Regions from separate parts of the Rhizobium pantanalense genome, predicted to be linked through region 3. Evidence: predicted binding sites of a transcription regulator. Region 3 holds the regulator's gene; each other region holds the start of a gene.
What was found. Region 3 encodes PhoB, which activates phosphate uptake and scavenging genes when phosphate is short. Its sites were predicted from a motif close to TGTCATNNANCTGTCAT; they were not measured.
Positions count from the first base shown of each region.

Region 1: phnF (phosphonate metabolism transcriptional regulator PhnF) is a predicted target of PhoB. The motif match lies at 2,264-2,280, and genes of this name have one in related genera.
Region 2: olsB (l-ornithine N(alpha)-acyltransferase) is a predicted target of PhoB. The motif match lies at 1,840-1,856, and genes of this name have one in related genera.
Region 4: PH558_RS15255 (esterase-like activity of phytase family protein) is a predicted target of PhoB. The motif match lies at 3,160-3,176, and genes of this name have one in related genera.

Region 1 is NZ_JAQJCH010000014.1:80,114-84,992, reverse strand. It holds gene PH558_RS29170 (carbon-phosphorus lyase complex subunit) at 1-1,088, opposite strand, end outside; gene phnH (phosphonate C-P lyase system protein PhnH) at 1,092-1,718, opposite strand; gene phnG (phosphonate C-P lyase system protein PhnG) at 1,718-2,194, opposite strand; gene phnF (phosphonate metabolism transcriptional regulator PhnF) at 2,296-3,030, shown strand; gene PH558_RS29150 (2,3-bisphosphoglycerate-dependent phosphoglycerate mutase) at 3,221-3,856, opposite strand; gene dapB (4-hydroxy-tetrahydrodipicolinate reductase) at 3,979-4,803, opposite strand; gene PH558_RS29140 (ABC transporter ATP-binding protein) at 4,818-4,879, opposite strand, start outside.
Region 2 is NZ_JAQJCH010000003.1:245,184-250,062, forward strand. It holds gene PH558_RS10595 (adenylate/guanylate cyclase domain-containing protein) at 1-907, shown strand, start outside; gene olsB (l-ornithine N(alpha)-acyltransferase) at 913-1,791, opposite strand; gene PH558_RS10605 (PAS domain-containing hybrid sensor histidine kinase/response regulator) at 2,023-4,311, opposite strand; gene lspA (signal peptidase II) at 4,367-4,879, opposite strand, start outside.
Region 3 is NZ_JAQJCH010000003.1:139,377-144,255, reverse strand. It holds gene pstB (phosphate ABC transporter ATP-binding protein PstB) at 1-455, shown strand, start outside; gene phoU (phosphate signaling complex protein PhoU) at 507-1,220, shown strand; gene phoB (phosphate regulon transcriptional regulator PhoB) at 1,252-1,935, shown strand; gene PH558_RS10065 (GcrA family cell cycle regulator) at 2,129-2,656, opposite strand; gene PH558_RS10060 (aspartate aminotransferase family protein) at 3,082-4,281, shown strand; gene argF (ornithine carbamoyltransferase) at 4,356-4,879, shown strand, end outside.
Region 4 is NZ_JAQJCH010000005.1:232,841-237,719, forward strand. It holds gene glmU (bifunctional UDP-N-acetylglucosamine diphosphorylase/glucosamine-1-phosphate N-acetyltransferase GlmU) at 1-287, shown strand, start outside; gene glmS (glutamine--fructose-6-phosphate transaminase (isomerizing)) at 404-2,230, shown strand; gene PH558_RS15250 (DUF502 domain-containing protein) at 2,408-3,109, shown strand; gene PH558_RS15255 (esterase-like activity of phytase family protein) at 3,348-4,835, shown strand; gene recG (ATP-dependent DNA helicase RecG) at 4,878-4,879, opposite strand, start outside.

The sequences.
Region 1 (4,879 bases), on a different contig from region 3:
GGTTCCATGCCGCGATCGCGAGCGGCTTCGAAATCGCAGCGCATGCGCCGCACCAGGTCGAGCTCAGCCTGGAAGTCGACATAATGCGGCAGCTTCAGATGTTCGACGAAGCCGGTCGCCTGCACATTGTCGGAGTGGGAGATGACGAATTCCTCGTCCTGGGCCGGCGCAACGATGTCTTCGCCGAGCTCCTCGGCGCGCAGCGCGCGGTCGACCAGCGACATCGCCATCGCCTTGCGCTCGCTCTGGCCGAAGACTAGGCCGTAGCCCCGGGTGAACTGCGGCGGTGCCTTGGCCGAACCCTTGAACTGGTTGACCATCTGGCATTCGGTCACCTGGATGCGGCCGAGCGAGACGGCAAAGCCGAGTTCCGGTATGTCGAATTCGACTTCAACTTCGCCGATGCGGATTTCGCCGGTGAAGGGGTGGGTGCGGCCGTAACCGCGCTGCGTCGAATAGCCGAGAGCCAGCAGAAAGCCTTCGTCGCCGCGGGCGAGCGCCTGCAGGCGAAGGTCGCGGGTCATCGGGAATTCCAATGGTTCGCGCGTGAGGTCGCCGATCTCGTGATCGACCGGCATGGTGCCATCGCCTTCGATCAGCCCTTCCTGATCGAGGATTTCGGAAACGCGCATCACGCGGCCGTCTTCGGCCGGGCGCTGCATCGGCTCGTCCACCGGCTCGTCAGTCAGGAGGCTCGGGTCGAGCAGGCGGTGAGTGTAGTCGAAGGTCGGGCCGAGAAGCTGGCCGCCGGGCAAGTCCTTATAGGTCGCGGAGATGCGGCGCTCGATCTTCATTGCTGAAGTGTCGAGCGGCTGGGAATAGCCAAAGCGCGGCAGCGTCGTGCGGTAGGCTCTGAGCAGGAAGATCGCTTCGATCATGTCGCCACGCGCCTGGCGAACGGCAAGTGCGGCCAGCGTCCGGTCATAGAGCGAGGCCTCGGCCATCACGCGATCGACGGCGAGTGCGAGCTGCGCGACGATCTGGTCGATACCGACGGCCGGCAGCGAGCGGTCCCCACGGCGACGGTCGGCCAGCAGCCGGTGAGCATTGGCGATGGCGGCTTCGCCGCCCTTTACGGCAACATACATATGTTACATCTCCGTCGCAGTGATTTTGGTGGTGCGCGGCAGGCAAAGGAATTGCCGGCCCGCCGTCAGGATGAGATCGACGCCGCGCGGGAAAAGGGCGCGATTGTCGTTCCAGATGCGCAGCAGCGCATCCGGTAAGCCGATTGGCGCAATCATGGTGATGTCCTTGATCCCAGGGCCGGAAAGCGCCAGGTCCTTACCGCCTTCCAGGCTTTCGATCTCAAGCACAATGGTCGTGGAACGGTCCGGATATTCCTGGGTGCCGATGCCGAACTGGCTGAAGGAGGAAAGCGCCATACCGGCTTCGATGAAGGCGAACTGCGCCTCCAGCCGTTCCGAAATGACGGGTGCTCCGGTATGGAAGGCCAGCCATTCCGGCAGGCTCGATCTTGCCAGGCTGTTGGAGAGCCAGACCGGCGTGTCGTGATCGCAAAGGGTGAGGCCGATGGCGCCGGCGGCAACACCGAGCGGAGCGGGCGGCGCGACGTCGGCCGCAACGGTCTGCAGGGTGCCCGGACGTGCCATGGCATCCATCGTCATCTTGAAGACGCTTTGGGCGTCAAAGACCGGATCGGTGAAACCGCCGGTCAAGGCTTCGTTGCCGAAGGTCGGAGTGCTGGAAAGGCTCATCAATCTTCTCCGCGAACCATGGTAAAGAAATCGACGCGGGTTGCTGCCGTCTCTTCGGCGCGCTTGCGGTCATATTCGGCGATACGCTCCGTAACCGGCTGCAGAAGAGCCTTTTCGACGAAATCCTTCGTGGCCGATTGCTGCCAGAGTGCATCGAAGATGGCCGAAAGCCGGGCCTTTTCACGATCCGTGCCAAGTGCGTGCGCATGGCCGATCGTGTTCGATGCCAGCCGGACGGTAGCGCGTGTCACCGTGACTTCGCCGAGATTGAAGGGGGAGCCGCCGCCGCCGATGCGGCCGCGTACCATGACGAGCCCGGTCTCGGGGCCGCGCACCGGCTGTACCGTCGGCTTGCTCGGCAATGCTTCCCAGGCCGCCTCTAGCTCGTCGCGTTCTGCCTGCGCCAAAAGATCGGCGACTCGCTTGCGTTCCCGACGCTCTTGTGCCGCCGCTTCCTGCCTTTGTGCTGAATTCATCGCGCCTTCCTCTAAATGTCTATTGATATAGACAACCATACAAGATAGTTTTATATTTATTAGTGAGTCGTGACAAGCGTGTGACAGGGCAAGTGGGCGAAATGGCAGGGCAGAAGATACAGAGGCAGACGGGCGTGGCGCTCTGGCGGCAGATTGCCGATCGCATTCGCACCTCGATCAATCACGGCGACTTCGACGAGACGGGCATGGTGCCGCCGGAAACGGTGCTGGCGCTGCAGTTCGGCGTGAACCGGCATACGATCCGGAGCGCGCTCGCGGCGTTGGCGCAGGAGGGGATCGTCCGGGCCGTGCAGGGGCGGGGAACGCTCATCGAGCGCAAGGAGCGGCTGAGTTTTCCGATTTCAAGGCGCACGCGCTTTTCACAAGGGATCGGCGATCAGGTGCGCGAGACCCGCAGCGTATTGCTTGCATCGGGCGAAGAGGTCGCCAGCGCCGAATTGGCCAAACAGTTCAAGGTCAAGACGGGCACGCCGCTAATAAGGCTCGAAACGCTCGGCCAGGCGGATCACCGTCCGGTATCGCGCGCAACAAGCTGGTTTCCGGCGGATCGGTTCGGTGATATCGCCGAGGTCTATCGGACGACCGGTTCGATCACCAAGGCATTCAAGGAGCTTGGCGTTTTGGATTACGTCCGTATCGTCACCGAGATTACCGCCACGCATGCCGATGAAGGCGATCTCGCCGATCTGCAGCTATCCCCGGGCGCCATTGTTCTCGTTGCCCAGGCGCTGAACGCGGATCTCGATAATGTCCCGGTGCAATATTCGATCTCGCGCTTCGCCGCGGACAGGGTGCGTTTCACCGTTGAGAATTGAGGCTGGGGGGCCAGCCCCTCATCTGGCCTGTCGGCCACCTTCTCCCCGCTGGCGGGGAGAAGGGGAAAGACGCGCTCTCCGTCGCATCGCAATCCCGTAGGAATCGGGAGTTTTGGAAGAGCTAGTCCCCTCTCCCCGCAGGCGGGGAGAGGGCTAGGGTGAGGGGCTTTTCAGCCCTAGTGACTTGCGCTCAATGCGCGCCGGACATGTCGCCGAGGACTTCTTTCGAGGCGACGGTGGAATCGGCCTTGAGCTTGTAGACCATCGGCACGCCGGTCGCGAGGTTGAGCTCCAGGATCTGCGCCTTGCTCAGGCGATCGAGAACCATGACGAGCGAGCGCAGCGAATTGCCGTGCGCCGCGACCAGCACGTTCTGGCCGGCAAGCACGCGCGGCAGGATTTCGGTGAGGTAATAGGGCCAGACGCGGGCACCCGTATCGCGCAGGCTTTCGCCACCGGGCGGCGGGACGTCGTAGGAGCGGCGCCAGATGTGAACCTGCTCTTCGCCCCACTTGGCGCGGGCGTCATCCTTGTTGAGGCCGGAGAGATCGCCATAGTCGCGCTCGTTCAGCGCCTGATCCCTAATCGTTTCGAGGCCGGGCTGGCCGATTTCATCCAGGATGATCTTCAACGTGTGCTGGGCACGCGTCAGGGCCGAGGTGAAGGCGATGTCGTACTTGATGCCATAATCGGCCAGAGCCTTGCCGCCGGTCTTGGCTTCTTCGACGCCAAGCGCCGTCAGATCGGGATCCTTCCAGCCGGTGAAGAGATTCTTCAAATTCCAGTCGCTCTGGCCATGGCGAACGAGGACGAGAGTACCGCTCATAATATTTCTCCCTGATGAAGCAATTCCAAGAAAAGTGTGTAGCGGTTTTCCGTCCGGAATTGCGAGACAATAAAAGGATGGAGCGGTTCGGCAGTTTCCTGCCGAACCGCTCCAGGTTCGGATCAACGTGTGGAGAGCCCGAGGACATCGAGCATGGAATAGAGACCGGGTTTCTTGTCGCGCGCCCAAAGCGCGGCCTGCAGCGCGCCGCGGGCAAACAGCGACCGGTCGCCGGCATTGTGCGACAGCGTCAGCCGTTCGCTTTCGCTGGCGAAGATCACCGAATGATCGCCGACCACGCCGCCGCCGCGCAGGGTTGCAAAGCCGATCGTGCCGGCGGGACGCGCACCGGTATGGCCGTCGCGAACGCGAACGGAATTGTCGTTGAGATCGATGCCGCGGCCCTTCGCCGCTGCCTGGCCGAGCAGGAGTGCCGTGCCCGAGGGGGCATCGACCTTGTGGCGATGATGCATCTCCAGCACCTCGATATCCCAGTCATTCGAGGGGAGTGCCCGCGCCGCCTGTTCGACGAGCACGCTCAGAAGGTTGATGCCGAGGCCCATATTGCCCGATTTGACGATGCGGGCATGGCGCGCGGCGGCCTTGAACTTCGCCTCATCCTCATCCGAACATCCGGTCGTGCCGATGATGTGGACGATGCGCGCCTGCGCGGCAAGCCCTGCAAAAGTGACGCTGGTTGCCGGCGTCGTGAAATCGATAACGCCTTCGGCATGAAGGAAAGCGGAAAGCGGATCGTCGGTGACGGGAACGCCGATCGGTCCAAGCCCGGCGATCTCGCCGGCATCCTTGCCGATGAAGGCGGAGTCGGGGCGGGCGACGGCAGCGTGCAGGACTACACCCTCGGTCGCGTGGATGATGCGGATGAGAGCTTGTCCCATGCGGCCTGCCGCGCCAACCACCACCAGCTTCATCGCATCGTCGCTCATGTCGTCTCTATCGTCTATTTGCGGGAATTGCTTGAAATCGCCGGTAGCTGCAGGTTGTTGAGCCGAGCGTAGAGGC
Region 2 (4,879 bases), 110 kb from region 3:
GGAACTGCCGCCCGGCGAAAAAGCCGTGATATCGCTTCAATTGCCGGCGGAATTTACCATCATCTTCGAGCCTGTCACGCATGCGGCGCAATTTCTCGATGTGAAGGGAGAGCCGTCTAGGGAAAGGCAGACCCTCTCCATCGTTTTCGATCGCATGCACCGGCACAGCGAGGCCATAGAATTGAGACCCGGCCCGCTACGCATCCAGATGGAGAACCACACGGACCTTCGTGTGCTGCCATCGATCTGCGTGGCAAATGACGCCCTTCACACATTGCTGGGACAACGCCGGCCATTTCTGACCGCCAAGCACCTGCTTTCCAACCAGACCTTCCGCGACATCTATCGCACGGACACGATCGACATAGATCAGCGACTGAAGATCACCAGCCTCACCTTTCTGTTTACCGACCTGCGCGGTTCGACCGAATTATACGAAAGGGTCGGCGATCTCGCTGCCTTCGATCTGGTGAAGACGCATTTCGGCATCCTGCACGAGATCGTGGCGGCGGAGGCGGGTGCCGTCGTCAAGACGATCGGCGATGCGGTCATGGCAACGTTCCCTACGCCGGATCGGGCGCTCACCGCGGCGATGCGGATGCGCGAGGCCATGCTCAGCCTCAATAATGAGCGCGGCAATGACGATCTTCTTCTGAAAATCGGCATCCATGAGGGGCCGTGCATTGCGGTCAGCCTGAACGAACGGCAGGATTATTTCGGGCAGACGGTCAATATCGCATCCCGCGTCCAGCATCTCGCCACATCACGGGAGATCTTCGCCACCAGCTCGGTGCTCGACCATCCCCGCGCCGCCGAACTGATGACAAAACGCGGCCTCACCCCGCAATCGCATCATGTCGCGCTGCGCGGTATCACCGATGCAATCGATATTTTCGCGATTCCTTAATATTATCAGCTGGCGAAGCGACCGGCATCCGCGCCGTAATAATTCACGTAGCGGTCGGAAATGCTGGCGATCGGAAGGACGATCAGAACATCCGTTGTGTTGAAGGCATGATCGACGACAGCGGTCGAGCCGACCATGGCGCCGAGACGCAGATAGCCCTTGATCAAAGGCGGCAGCGACATCAGTGCCTTTTTCGGATTGATAGCCTCGACTGGCATCAGGTCCATGTTGCGGGCAAGCGACGGCAGTGCGCCGACTGCCCATTCGTCCTTGGCGAGGACATTATGGTAGAGGAAGGACAGGGCCAGAGCGTGCTGTTCCGGCAGGATGCCGGGGAAGGACGCGCAGCCGAACATGGCACCCATGCCATGCTTCAGCGCATAGGCCCAATTCCCCTGCCAGAGCAGTTCCACCGTGCGCTTGGTGCGATAATCCGGCAGCACGCAGGAGCGGCCGAGTTCCATGAAGCGCTTGTCGGGATGACGGGCAAGCAGCGCGTCGATGTCGAATTCCGACGAGGAATAGAAGCCGCCATTCGCTATGGCCACTTCCTGGCGCAGCAGGCGATAGGTGCCGACGATCTGGTCTTCCGGATCACCTTCAAGCGAACGGTCCAGCACCAGAAGATGGTCGCAAATGCTGTCCCAGCTGTCGACATCGCGCTGACGACGCATGGCGTCAGCCGGCAATTGCGCGTTCATCTCCTCGACGAAAACGCGGTAGCGTACGGCCTGAGCGGCATCGATTTCGCGCGCCGTGCGGGCAAGGCGCGTTTCGAGATTTCCGATGCGTCCGAGCACATCGCTGGCAACCGGCTCAACCGTTGCCTTTGAAGACTGAACCATTTCGCCCTGAGCTTCGCGATTCAAAATTTCGATGGACATGGCGATTCTCCCCCTGCGGGCCGATATAGCGCCATAAACCAAATTCGTGCGACAGGAAAGTGACACGCAGCTTGGCTAAATGCAAGAACCGTGCCCATTGCAAATTTCGAACAGGCGCACCGTCCCCAACTTAGCTGCCCACAAATGCCCCTGGTTGAGCCTTCTTTCCAGCTTCTATCGAACATTGATAAGCCGGCTTCTTGTTCCTCATCCGAAGATCGGCATTAATTTTCAGGCGCGTTCGAAAACCGATCTGGATAGGCCGTTCAGCACCGTCTTCAGCTTCTCTGGATCCACAGGTTTGACGATGACGGCATCGGCGCCAGCCAGCAGCGCCTGACGGCGGATTGAATCGCGGCTGTCTGCGGTCAATACAACGATCGGGAGCGCCGGCAGACCTTGCCTGCGTTCCTGGGCTCGCAACTGCGCAAGCACGGCCGCACCCGTGCCGCCCGGCATATTGAAATCCGTCACCAGCAGCTCCGGTCGCGTTTCGGCCTTTTCGATGCGGGCTCGAAGGCCGTCGAAATCCTCGACGAGGCGAACCCTGTGGCCGGCCTTGGACAGCATGGCCCGAACCAGCATCGCATTGACCGGGTCATCCTCGCCGAGCAGGATATCGAGCGCACGGTCCTCCTCCGCCTCCGGCGTCGTTATGCCGATCTCGGAGACGGCTTCGATCAAGGCTTCGCGTCTTTCCATGCCGCGCATGCGGCCTCTCAGCACATCGATCAGCGACTGCTCGCGCAGCGGACGGATGAGCCAGGCGTCGAAGAGATCGAGGGGATGAGTGTTGCGCTCCTCGGGATTGACGAGGAAGATCTTGCGCAGCCGGGGCACCGCAAGCGCATTTCCCTCGCTGAAATACCAGGGCGCCATGCGATGGTCGACGATGAGATCCGTCCATACCCCACCCTCGCCCATCGGGAAGGATGACAGCAGATCGTCCATATCACTCGGGCCGATCAGCCTGCAGCGGCCGCCGAGCGTCTGTATGGTCCGCATGATGGCCGTACTTGCGGCGCCTTCGGGGGCAAGCAGCAGGATACGGGAGCCCCGGAGCATGGTATTGCGCCGGTCATTTCCATTCTCTCCTGCAACGAGGCCGACCGGGAAGGAAATGACGAACTCGCTGCCCTTGCCGCGCTCACTCGCAACGCTGAGCCCGCCGCCGAATTCGCGCAGGATGCGGGCGGAGATGGCAAGGCCAAGGCCGGTGCCGGCGCTTCTTTCCACTGTGGTACCGGCCTGCTCGAACTCACCGAAGACGCGGGCCTGCTCCTCCTCGGTCATGCCCGGACCGCTATCGCGCACCGAGATCGTCAAATCCCGGCCATGGAGATCGACGCTGACAAGAACGCCACCGGTCTGCGTGAACTTCACCGCGTTGCCGATAACATTAAACAGGATCTGACGCAGACGGGCGGGATCGAATTCCAAGGTCTCAGGAACATCGGCCGCAACACTTGCAGCTATTTCTATGCCCTTTTCGTGAGCTCGGTGGGCAAGCATCTCGATGACGCCTTCCAGCAACGGCCGCAAAGTCTCCTGGCGTGGATGCAACTGGAAGCGACCGACTTCGATCGTGGAGAAATCCAAGAGATCTTCAACCAACTGCACCAGCGCGTGGCCCGACTGGCGAATGCCGGCGAGATAATTTGCCTGCTCCAGGGTCAGCGGGGTCTGTGCAAGGAGATGGTTCATACCGAGAATACCCGACAGCGGCGTGCGGATCTCGTGGCTGACGGTGGCGAGCAGGCGGGATTTGGCGGCGCTGTTATACTCGGCCTTCAGTCTGGCGTCTTCGCGCAGGCGCGCAGCCTGGCGCTCCTCCGTCACATCGCGCGCGATGCTCTGTATGCATAATTGGCCGTTCGCCGCATCGCGGAACATGACATCGTGCCAGGCGAAGATGCGCAGCCCCTCAGGGGTTGCGATTTCCGCATCCTGATGCTTCGCGCCGGTGACGGTACGGAATACGAGGCCGGTCTCCTCCAGCGTCAGACCCTCTGGATGCGGCCGGCCGGTCAATCTGCAGAACGTGGCGCTGGCGTAGAGAATCCGCCGGTCGATGCTTCGTGTGACGGTGATATCGCCGAGCGCATCATGGATGGTGGCAAGGAGATTAGCGCTTTCCCTGTGCTCCCACAGGCGATCATGCTCGCTTTCGCTGACATCGGCAGCGGCAATCTCGGACTTGCCCGCAGCGCCTCGGGCTTTGATGATGCGGACGGCGGCAAGCGCAAGGGCCGCAAGGCCAAACAAGCCCAAGAGCAGCAGCGGACCTCCGGTAAAGCCAATCACCAGAAAGGCTGCCCCAGCGACAAGGCCGCCGCCATTCAGCCAATGGCCTAGCAGCGACCGGGCCTGCGCTGGCAGCGGCGATTGCCGGCCTGCCTCATGCGGTACGGGCGATTTTGCAAGCGACGACTCGTCAGCGGCCGGTACTTCGCTCGGTCCCGTTTGGTTGTGAACTGCCGTGGCGGCAAGCTTTTCCTGCAGATCTGCCAGAGTGCTCATGCAGTCTGCCTATCATGGGCACCGTTCCCGATGCCTTCAGGGATTCGCTAGAATTTTACACTTTTGGCTTTTTCGGCATGAGAAGCTCGTCGAGAATGACGCAGCCTGCCCCTACGGTAATGAAACTGTCAGCAAGGTTGAAAACGGCGAAAGACCATGTCTGCGTATGGAAGAGGATGTAATCGATCACGTGGCCGTAGAGAAAACGGTCGAGCAGGTTGCCCAGAGCGCCCGCGATGATCAGGGCAAAGCCCGTATGCGCCAACCAGCGGTGATCGGGCGTGCGCCGCCAGAGCCACAGCACGAAGGCAACGATGACGAGGCGCATCCCGACGATGAACCAGCCGTCCATGCCCGAGAGCATCGAGAAGGCCACGCCGAGATTATAGGTGCGATAGAGCGCCAGCATCGGAATCACCGGCACCATCTCCTGCAACGGCAGCCAATTGTCGACCATGATCTTGATGGCCTGGTCGAGGATAACCGCAACGACGATAAAGATCAGGATCGGCAGGGGCCGTGAAAACAGGGCCGGCTTTACAGTCGGCTGTTCGTGGGTCTCGCTATC
Region 3 (4,879 bases):
ATGAGAACGTCGCCTACGGTCCGCGCATCCATGGCCTGCATCGCTCAAAGGCCGATCTCCAGCATATCGTCGAAACAAGCCTGCAGAAGGCCGGTCTCTGGGGTGAGGTGAAGGATCGCCTCCATGACGCCGGCACGAGCTTGTCGGGCGGTCAGCAGCAGCGTCTGTGCATCGCGCGCGCCGTTGCCGTCAGCCCGGAGGTCATCCTGATGGACGAGCCGTGCTCGGCGCTCGATCCGATCGCGACCGCCAAGGTCGAGGATCTCATCCACGAGCTGCGGGAGAATTTCACCATCGTCATCGTGACGCATTCCATGCAGCAGGCAGCCCGCGTCTCGCAGCGTACCGCAATGTTTCATCTCGGCCACCTGGTCGAGGAGAACGACACCGATAAGATGTTCACCAATCCCGACGATTTCCGCACGCAGGATTACATCATGGGCCGTTTTGGTTGATGATGGCAGGCGCGCGGCTCCTTTCACACAGTTCACTTTGAGGATAGAAAAATGGTCTCCACTCACATTCTGTCAGCCTATGACGAAGACCTGAAGTTCCTGACGCGCCGCATTGCTGAAATGGGCGGCCTGGCCGAGCAGATGGTTAGCGACAGCGTACGCGCTCTCGTCAACAGCGACGCGGCTCTGGCCCAGAAAGTCATCTCCGACGACGTGGTTCTCGACCATGCCGAGCGCGAAGTCGGTGACAAGGCGATCGTCACCATCGCCCGCCGCCAGCCGATGGCAGCCGACCTTCGCGAAATCATGGGATCGATCCGCATCGCTTCTGACCTGGAGCGCGTCGGCGATCTCGGAAAGAACACCGCAAAGCGCGTCATCGCCGTGCAGGGCACTGGCGTCCCCCGCCGTCTCGCCCGCGGCATCGAGCATCTCTCCGAACTGGCGCTGAGCCAGCTCAAGGAAGTTCTCGATGTCTACGCGACCCGCTCGCCCGATAAGGCGGTGTCGATCCGCGAACGTGACGAGGAAATCGACGCCATGTACACCTCGCTCTTCCGCGAGATGCTGACCTACATGATGGAAGATCCGCGCAACATCACCACCTGCACGCATCTTCTCTTCTGCGCCAAGAACATCGAGCGCATCGGCGACCACGCCACCAATATCGCCGAGACGATCTATTACATGGCGACAGGTGCTCAGCCCGAAGGCGAGCGCCCGAAGGACGATACCGCCAATACCGTCGGCGCAGTGACGGAATAATCTGGAAGCGAAGAAAGGAGACCATAGGCGCATGGTTCCGAGAGTTGCTGTTGTAGAAGACGAGGAAGCGCTCAGCGTTCTGCTGCGCTACAATCTTGAGGCCGAAGGCTTCGAGGTCGACACGATCCTCAGAGGCGATGAGGCCGAGCTGCGTCTCCAGGAGCGCATCCCCGATCTCCTGATCCTCGACTGGATGCTCCCCGGCGTATCGGGCATCGAGCTCTGCCGCCGGCTGCGTATGCGGCCGGAGACGGAGCGACTGCCGATCATCATGCTGACGGCCCGCGGCGAGGAAAGCGAGCGCGTGCGTGGGCTTTCGACCGGCGCGGACGATTATGTCGTCAAGCCGTTCTCGACGCCGGAGCTGATGGCTCGCGTCAAGGCGATGCTGCGGCGTGCCCGCCCGGAGGTTCTCTCCACGGTGCTGCGCTGCGGCGATATCGAGCTGGACCGAGAAACCCATCGCGTCCACCGCAAGAGCCGCGAAGTACGGCTGGGGCCGACGGAATTCCGCCTGCTGGAATTCCTGATGTCCTCGCCCGGCCGCGTCTTCTCGCGCTCGCAGCTGCTCGACGGCGTATGGGGTCACGATATCTACGTCGACGAACGCACTGTCGACGTCCATGTCGGCCGCCTGCGCAAGGCGCTCAATTTCTCCAATATGCAGGATGTCATCCGCACCGTTCGCGGCGCGGGCTATTCCATGGAAACCTGAGCGGTTTGCCGCTCGGGTATCACTAAAGCATGTCGCGCAAAAGTGCGTAGCGGTTTTGCGAGAACGACATGCGCCAGACGGAAAACCTAAAGCACGGGAAGCGAATCTGAAAGATCGTGACGTGCTTTAAATAGCGGCGGAAATAGAAAAACGGGCCTCGATGGGCCCGTTTCTCATTGTCTTGCTGTGACTTTCAGCCGTTGTTGCGACGGCGGTCATGCACCGGCTGGTATGCCATGCGCTGATGATAGGTGCAGTACGGCGAAGAATCCGGGCTGTCATTGCCGCAGAAGTGGAAGTCGTCCTTCAGCGGGTCGCCGACCGGCCACTTGCAGGTGCGCTCCGTCAGTTCCGTCAGGCCGAGGCGGCGAGAGATCGGAACGACGACGTTCGATGCCGGACGATACTGGATTTCATTGACGGAATCGACCTCGATCTCTTCCTTCAGCATGGTTGCGCCCTGCTGGCGGGCGACGACCGTACGGGTGGCAACGCGCGATCCGTAGGTTGCGGTGCGGGGTGCTGCTGCGCTGCGCTTCGGCGTGCGCGCCGCGGTTGCCGTGCCGCCCGCCTTCGCTCGGCCAGGAAGGTTCAGGCGGTGCACCTTGCCGATGACGGCATTACGGCTCACGCCACCGAGCTGCGCAGCGATCTGGCTGGCGCTCAACCCTTCGGACCATAGCTTTTTCAGCTTCTCGACGCGTTCGTCTGTCCAATTCATGCCCTGTCTCCGCTGTCGCGTTTCCGATGGCAGAATCCCTCACCATTGCCTCGCATGGGAACGAGGCGCGAAACGCTCTAAAATTGTGGTGACTAGTTCCGCCGCATGCAGTCTAGCAATTGCTTTTTAACCTAGTGTGAGGCTGACTCCGTGACAAGAGTCGCGAGAATCTTGAGGAATCGATTTCGAGGTTTTCCCCAACTTGCTGCCCAGGCGTGGCATTTCTGCAATAGGCGCGGCTGAACCTATCTCTTTTGCCCGCAAGCGCTATCTCGCACCTGCTAAAGCGCCAGTTTTGTTGACATCGCGGTGCAAAACATCAATAGTGCCCAGGCCGCCGCAAGGCGGCATTTTTGATTTTTTCGGACCCGTTTCATCAAATGGAAGCGATCGGTCCTTAAAGTTGTGATCGAGGAGATATGGCCATGGCCGAGACCACGCCGCTTTATGACACCTATATGCGCGCTCCGTTACGGTTCGAGCGAGGCGAGGGCGTGTGGCTGGTCACCGAAAATGGCGAGCGCTACCTCGATTTCGCAGCCGGCGTCGCGGTCAACTCGCTCGGTCACGCTCATCCCCATCTCGTCGCCGAATTGAAGGCCCAGGCCGACAAGGTCTGGCATCTGTCCAACCTTTATGAGGTGCCTGGTCAGGAGAAGCTGTCGAAGCGGCTGACGGAAGCGACCTTCGCCGACAAGGTGTTCTTCACCAATTCAGGCGCCGAGGCGCTGGAATGCGCCATCAAGACGGCGCGGCGCTATCAATTCGCCAAGGGGCATCCCGAGAAGTTCCATATCATCACCTTCGAGGGCGCCTTCCACGGCCGCACCATCGCGACCATCGCCGCAGGTGGCCAGGAGAAGTATATCGAGGGCTTCGGGCCTAAGGCACCGGGTTTCGATCAGGTGGAGTTCGGTGATCTCGATGCCGTGCGTGCCGCCATCACGGATGCGACGGCTGCGATCCTGATCGAGCCGGTCCAGGGCGAGGGCGGCATTCGTCCCGCGACCAACGAGTTTCTGCGCGGGCTGCGTGAGATCTGCGATGAGCACGGCCTGCTGCTGATCCTCGACGAAGTACAGTGTGGCGTCGGCCGCACGGGCAAGCTCTTTGCCTACGAATGGGCCGGCATCAAGCCCGATATCATGGCGGTCGCCAAGGGCATCGGCGGTGGCTTCCCGCTCGGTGCGTGCCTTGCGACGGCGGAAGCCGCTTCCGGTATGAAAGCCGGCACACACGGTTCGACTTATGGCGGCAATCCGCTTGCCATGGCAGTCGGCAACGCCGTTCTCGACATCGTGCTTGCCGAAGGCTTCCTGCAGCATGTGCGCGATGTAGCGCTGGTGTTCCGCCAGGGGCTCGCCTCGCTCAAGGATCGCTTCCCGGATATCATCGAGGACGTTCGCGGCGAAGGCCTGATGCTTGGTGTCAAGGCGGCCATCCCGCAGGCGGAGCTGCTGCAGGCGATCCGCGCCGAGCATTTGCTTGGCGTGCCGGCTGGCGATAACGTCATCCGCCTGCTGCCGCCGCTGGTCGTCACGGCCGAAGAAGCGCGCGAAGGTCTCGCTCGCCTGGAGCGTGCTGCCGAGCGTGCGCGCGCTGCCCGCGTCAAAAAATCGGCTTAAGCTTATCGCCCGCATTTGGGGGCGTTCCTGCCCCTCGCGGGCGTTATTGTTTTTTCTGAAGTACAGGTAAGGACATGGCTTCTCCGAAACACTTTCTCGACCTCTCTGCCGTTCCGGCTGCCGATCTGCGCAATATCATCGACGACGCGATCGTGCGAAAAAGCGCGCAGAAGGCCGGCACGGCCGACAAGCCGCTGACCGGCAAGATGCTGGCGATGATCTTCGAGAAGCCGTCCACCCGAACCCGCGTCTCCTTCGATGTCGGTATGCGCCAGCTGGGCGGCGAGACGCTGTTCCTCTCGGGCACCGAGATGCAGCTTGGCCGCGCCGAGACCATCGGCGATACGGCCAAGGTGCTGTCGCGCTATGTCGATGCGATCATGATCCGCACGACCGATCATTCGCGCCTGCTGGAGCTGGCCGAACATGCGACCGTTCCAGTCATCAATGCGCTGACCGACGATACGCATCCTTGCCAGATTATGGCGGATATCATGACCTTCGAGGAGCATCGCGGCCCAATCAAGGGCAAGACGCTCGCGTGGACGGGCGACGGTAACAACGTGCTGCATTCGCTAATCGAAGGGGCCGCGCGCTT
Region 4 (4,879 bases), on a different contig from region 3:
CCGGCAGCAACATCGGTGCGGGCACGATCACCTGCAATTATGATGGGGTCAACAAACATGAGACGCATATCGGCGCCAATGCTTTCATCGGTTCGAACTCATCGCTGGTCGCGCCCATCCGCATCGGCGACGGCGCATATATTGCTTCCGGCAGTGTCATCACCGATGATGTTCCGGCGGATGCGCTGGCCTTCGGCCGCGCTCGCCAGGAAGTAAAGCCGGAGCGGGCCAAGGTGATCCGCGAACGAGCTCTTGCCATCAAGGCGGCGAAGAAGGGTGGTCACTAAACCCTTAGGTGACCGACGTAACGGTCGGAAATCGAAAGTGACCGTTGTGGCAATTGAGAAAATTGCAGGAATGATTAGGACTTGCCCTCATTATCTGAGGCCAGACGGAGAGTTGTATGTGCGGCATTGTTGGGATCGTCGGAACGAAGCCGGTGGCGGACCGCCTGGTGGATGCACTGCGGCGGCTCGAATATCGCGGTTATGATTCGGCCGGTGTTGCGACGATCCATGACGGCGTGATGGATCGCCGCCGCGCGGAGGGAAAGCTCTTCAATCTGGAAAAGCGTCTCGAGTCGGATCCTTTGCCCGGTACGACGGGCATTGCGCACACGCGCTGGGCAACGCACGGCGTTCCGAATGAAACCAATGCCCATCCGCATTTCGTCGAAGGCGTTGCAGTCGTTCATAACGGCATTATCGAGAACTTCTCCGAGCTGCGTGAAGAGCTGAGGGCCGAAGGCCAGGAGTTCGCCTCGCAGACGGATACGGAAGTCGTCGCCCATCTATTGGCGAAATACGTTCGCGAGGGCCTAGACGCACGTTCGGCCATGCTGAAAATGCTGAACCGCGTGACGGGTGCCTACGCGTTGGCCGTGATGTTTCAAAACGATCCCGGCACGCTGATGGCGGCGCGTTCCGGCCCGCCGCTTGCCGTCGGTTACGGCAAGGGCGAGATGTTCCTTGGCTCGGATGCCATCGCACTTGCGCCTTTTACCAACGAAATCACCTATCTTGTCGATGGCGACTGCGCCATCGTCACCCATGCCGGGGCGACCATTCTCGATTTCAGTGGCCAGGAAGTGAGCCGGCCGCGGCAGATTTCCCAGGCGACCGCCTACGTGGTCGACAAGGGCAACCACCGCCACTTCATGGAAAAGGAAATCTACGAGCAGCCGGAGGTCATCTCGCATGCGCTGAGCCATTACGTTGATTTCACCAGCCATCGCGTGCGCCCGGGTGTCTCGACGATCGATTTCGGCGGCGTGTCCGGCCTCGCGATTTCGGCTTGCGGCACCGCCTATCTTGCCGGCTTAATTGGCAAATACTGGTTCGAGCGCTATGCGCGCCTGCCGGTCGAAATCGACGTGGCCTCCGAATTCCGCTATCGCGAAATGCCGTTGTCGCCGTCGCAGGCGGCGCTGTTCATTTCCCAGTCCGGCGAAACCGCGGATACCTTGGCTTCGCTGCGCTATTGCCGGGACAACGGCCTGAAGATCGGCGCCGTGGTCAATGTCAGGGAATCGACCATCGCGCGTGAATCCGACGCGGTGTTTCCGATCCTGGCAGGTCCCGAGATCGGCGTCGCCTCGACGAAAGCTTTCACCTGCCAGTTAGCGGTTCTCGCATCGCTCGCGATAGGGGCAGGCGTCGCTCGAGGCACGGTCAGCGCCAAGGATGAACAGGAAATGGTGCGCCATCTCGTCGAGATGCCGCGTATCATGGCGAATGTGCTGAATATCATCCAGCCGCAGATGGAAAGCCTGTCGCGCGAAATCTCGAAGTTCAAGGACGTGCTCTATTTGGGTCGCGGCACCAGCTTCCCGCTCGCCATGGAAGGCGCGCTTAAGTTGAAGGAAATCTCTTATATCCACGCCGAAGGCTATGCAGCTGGCGAGTTGAAGCACGGGCCGATCGCACTGATCGACGAGAATATGCCCGTCATCGTCATTGCTCCGCATGACCGCTTCTTCGACAAGACCGTTTCCAACATGCAGGAAGTGGCGGCGCGCGGCGGCCGAATCATCTTCATCACGGATGAGCTTGGCGCGGCAGCCTCGACGTTGCCGACCATGGCGACGATCACCTTGCCCGTCGTTGATGAGATCATCGCGCCAATCATATTCTCGCTGCCGATTCAATTGCTTGCCTATCATACTGCCGTCTTCATGGGCACGGACGTCGATCAGCCGCGCAATCTCGCCAAATCGGTCACCGTGGAATAGGACAACTTCCGTCCCGCATTTGCTGTCACGTCGTCGTGAGTTGGGCGTTTGTTCGGCTCGCGAACGCGGCTGGCGGGTTGTATGCCGCGCTGATTTCTGGCACGATTCCTATACTGAGATGGTGGGGAGGATTTGCCTGAAAGCGGTAGGCGGCGGAACGGAGTTTTCGAGCGGCGAATGACTGAAAAACTCATCAAAATGTCCGTAACCACGCGGATCAGAAACAATTTCCTGGCCGGCCTGATTATCTGCGCTCCGATCGCCATTACACTGTGGCTGACCTGGTCCGTCGTCCATTGGGCCGATAGCTGGGTTCGCCCTTATATTCCCGCGCGCTACGATCCCGAAAGCTATCTGAACTTCGCCGTTCCCGGTACCGGCCTGGTGATCGCGATGATCTTCATCACGATCGTCGGCTTTCTGGCCAAGAACCTGATCGGTCAGAGCATCGTCCGCTTCGGAGAATCGATCGTCAACCGCGTGCCGCTGGTGCGGACCATCTATAAGAGCGTCAAACAGATCTTCGAGACTGTGTTGAAAGAGCAGGGCACATCCTTCAAGAAGGTCGGGCTGATCGAATATCCAAGCCCGGGCCTCTGGTCCATGGTGTTCATATCGACCGATGCCAAGGGTGAGATTGCTTCGAAATTCAACGCCATGGGGCAGGACATGGTGGCGGTCTTCCTGCCGCCGACGCCCGTGCCGACGGCCGGCTTCCTTGTCTTCGTTCCGCGCGAAAAGATCACCGTGCTCAATATGAGCCCTGAAGATGGCGCCAAGCTGTTGATCTCGGGTGGCCTTGTGTCGCCGGAATACAAGGAAGAACTGCTGGCAACAAAGAGCTTGCGTCCACAGGTCCCGATGAAATCTTTGAGCTAAATTGCTCATCTTCCAATGGTTGGATCAATAGCTTCGCGTTCTGCGCGAACTGTCATGCCTCTATCATATTGACGCCTTAGATCGTCTGTCGGGGCAGATAATCGCATGTATCTCAACATCGAATGTTCGGGGCACGGGCGCCGAGCTGCGGCTCTTCAACGCGGTCCGCAAACAGGCGGGAGATGGATGTCGTTGCCTTCACAAAGGTTTTTATCAGGAGGATATTATCTTGAGATATATGCGTTCGAAGAGCTTGCCGCTGCTGTCGGCGGCGGTTGCCACATTTGTTTTCACGGCACCGATGCTGGCGCTGGCGGATAATTCCGTGACGGTTGAAGGCGTGACGCTGGTCAACAAGGGCCGCGTCGCGGTCGGCCGTATACCGGCCAATCTGCGCGACAAGTTCGGTGAAACCTTCGGTTCCGGTTCGGGCATGTCGATCGATGGCAAGAGCTGGGTTCGCAATGCCGACGGCAGCTATAACGGTTCTCTGTGGCTGCTGCCGGACCGCGGCTACAATGTCGCCGGCACCACCGATTACCGCGCGCGTCTCAACACCCTCGATATCAAGCTGACGCCGGTTGCTCCCGGTGCGACGCCTCCAGCCGGCCAGGAACAGTCAGGCCTCGAAGGCAAGCTCGCCGATACGCTGCTGTTAAGAGACAACAAGGGCAACGAAACCACCGGCCTTGACCCCGCCAACGGCGTTCGCCAGGCGGAAGGCGGTATGCCGCTTTTGCCGCAGGCACCGAACGGCAAGATCTCGCTCGATAACGAAGCCATTGCCCGGCTGCCGGATGGTTCGATGTTCATCAGCGATGAATACGGTCCCTATATCTACCGCTTCTCGGCGGATGGGCGGATGATCTCGGCCACGGCTCCGCCGGCCGCGCTTCTGCCGATGCGCAAGGGCCTCGTGAATTTTTCCTCGAACAATCCCGGTCCCGGCGAAGCCGCGCCCGATCCGAAGGATCCGACCAGCGGGCGCCAAAATAATCAGGGCTTCGAAGGCATGTCCCTGACGCCGGACGGCAAGTTCCTGATCGTCGTGCTTCAGTCCGCGACTCGCCAGGATGGCGGAGATTCCAGCTCGACGCGGCAGAACACCCGCGCGCTGGTTTACGATGCCACCGATCTCGATCATCTGAAACTGGTGCACGAATATGTCGTGCCTCTGCCGGTCTTCACCAATGACAAGGGCAAGACGGCCGTCGCTGCCCAAAGCGAAATCGTGGCGCTCTCACCGACAAGCTTCCTGATGCTGGCGCGCGACAGCAACAATGGCTATGGCCAGAAGGGCGACAAGTCGCTCTATCGCAGCATTGTGGCCGTCGACGTGTCCGCTGCCACCGATATTGCCGGCGGCAAGTTCGACGGCGACACGGCGGTCGCGCCGAAGGGCGTTCTTGATCCTTCAGTCAAGCCGGCGGCAGTCAGCAATTTCATCGATATCAACGATAGCGCCGATCTAGCGCGCTTTGGTCTGCATAACGGCGCGCCGAACGACCGCAACAACCTCTCGGAAAAATGGGAGGCCATGTCGATCGTCAGCGTTCAGGATCCGAAGCTGCCCGACGATTACTTCCTGTTCGTCGCCAATGACAACGACTTCATCACCCAGGATGGTTTCCAGGTTGGAGCCGCCTACAAAGATGATAGCGGCGCCGATGTCGATACCATGTTCCAGGTATTCCAGGTCACCATTCCAGGCCTCGCAGCTAAGTGATCTCTTGAAACAGGGATGGGCGCAGTCGCTGCGCCCATTCACTC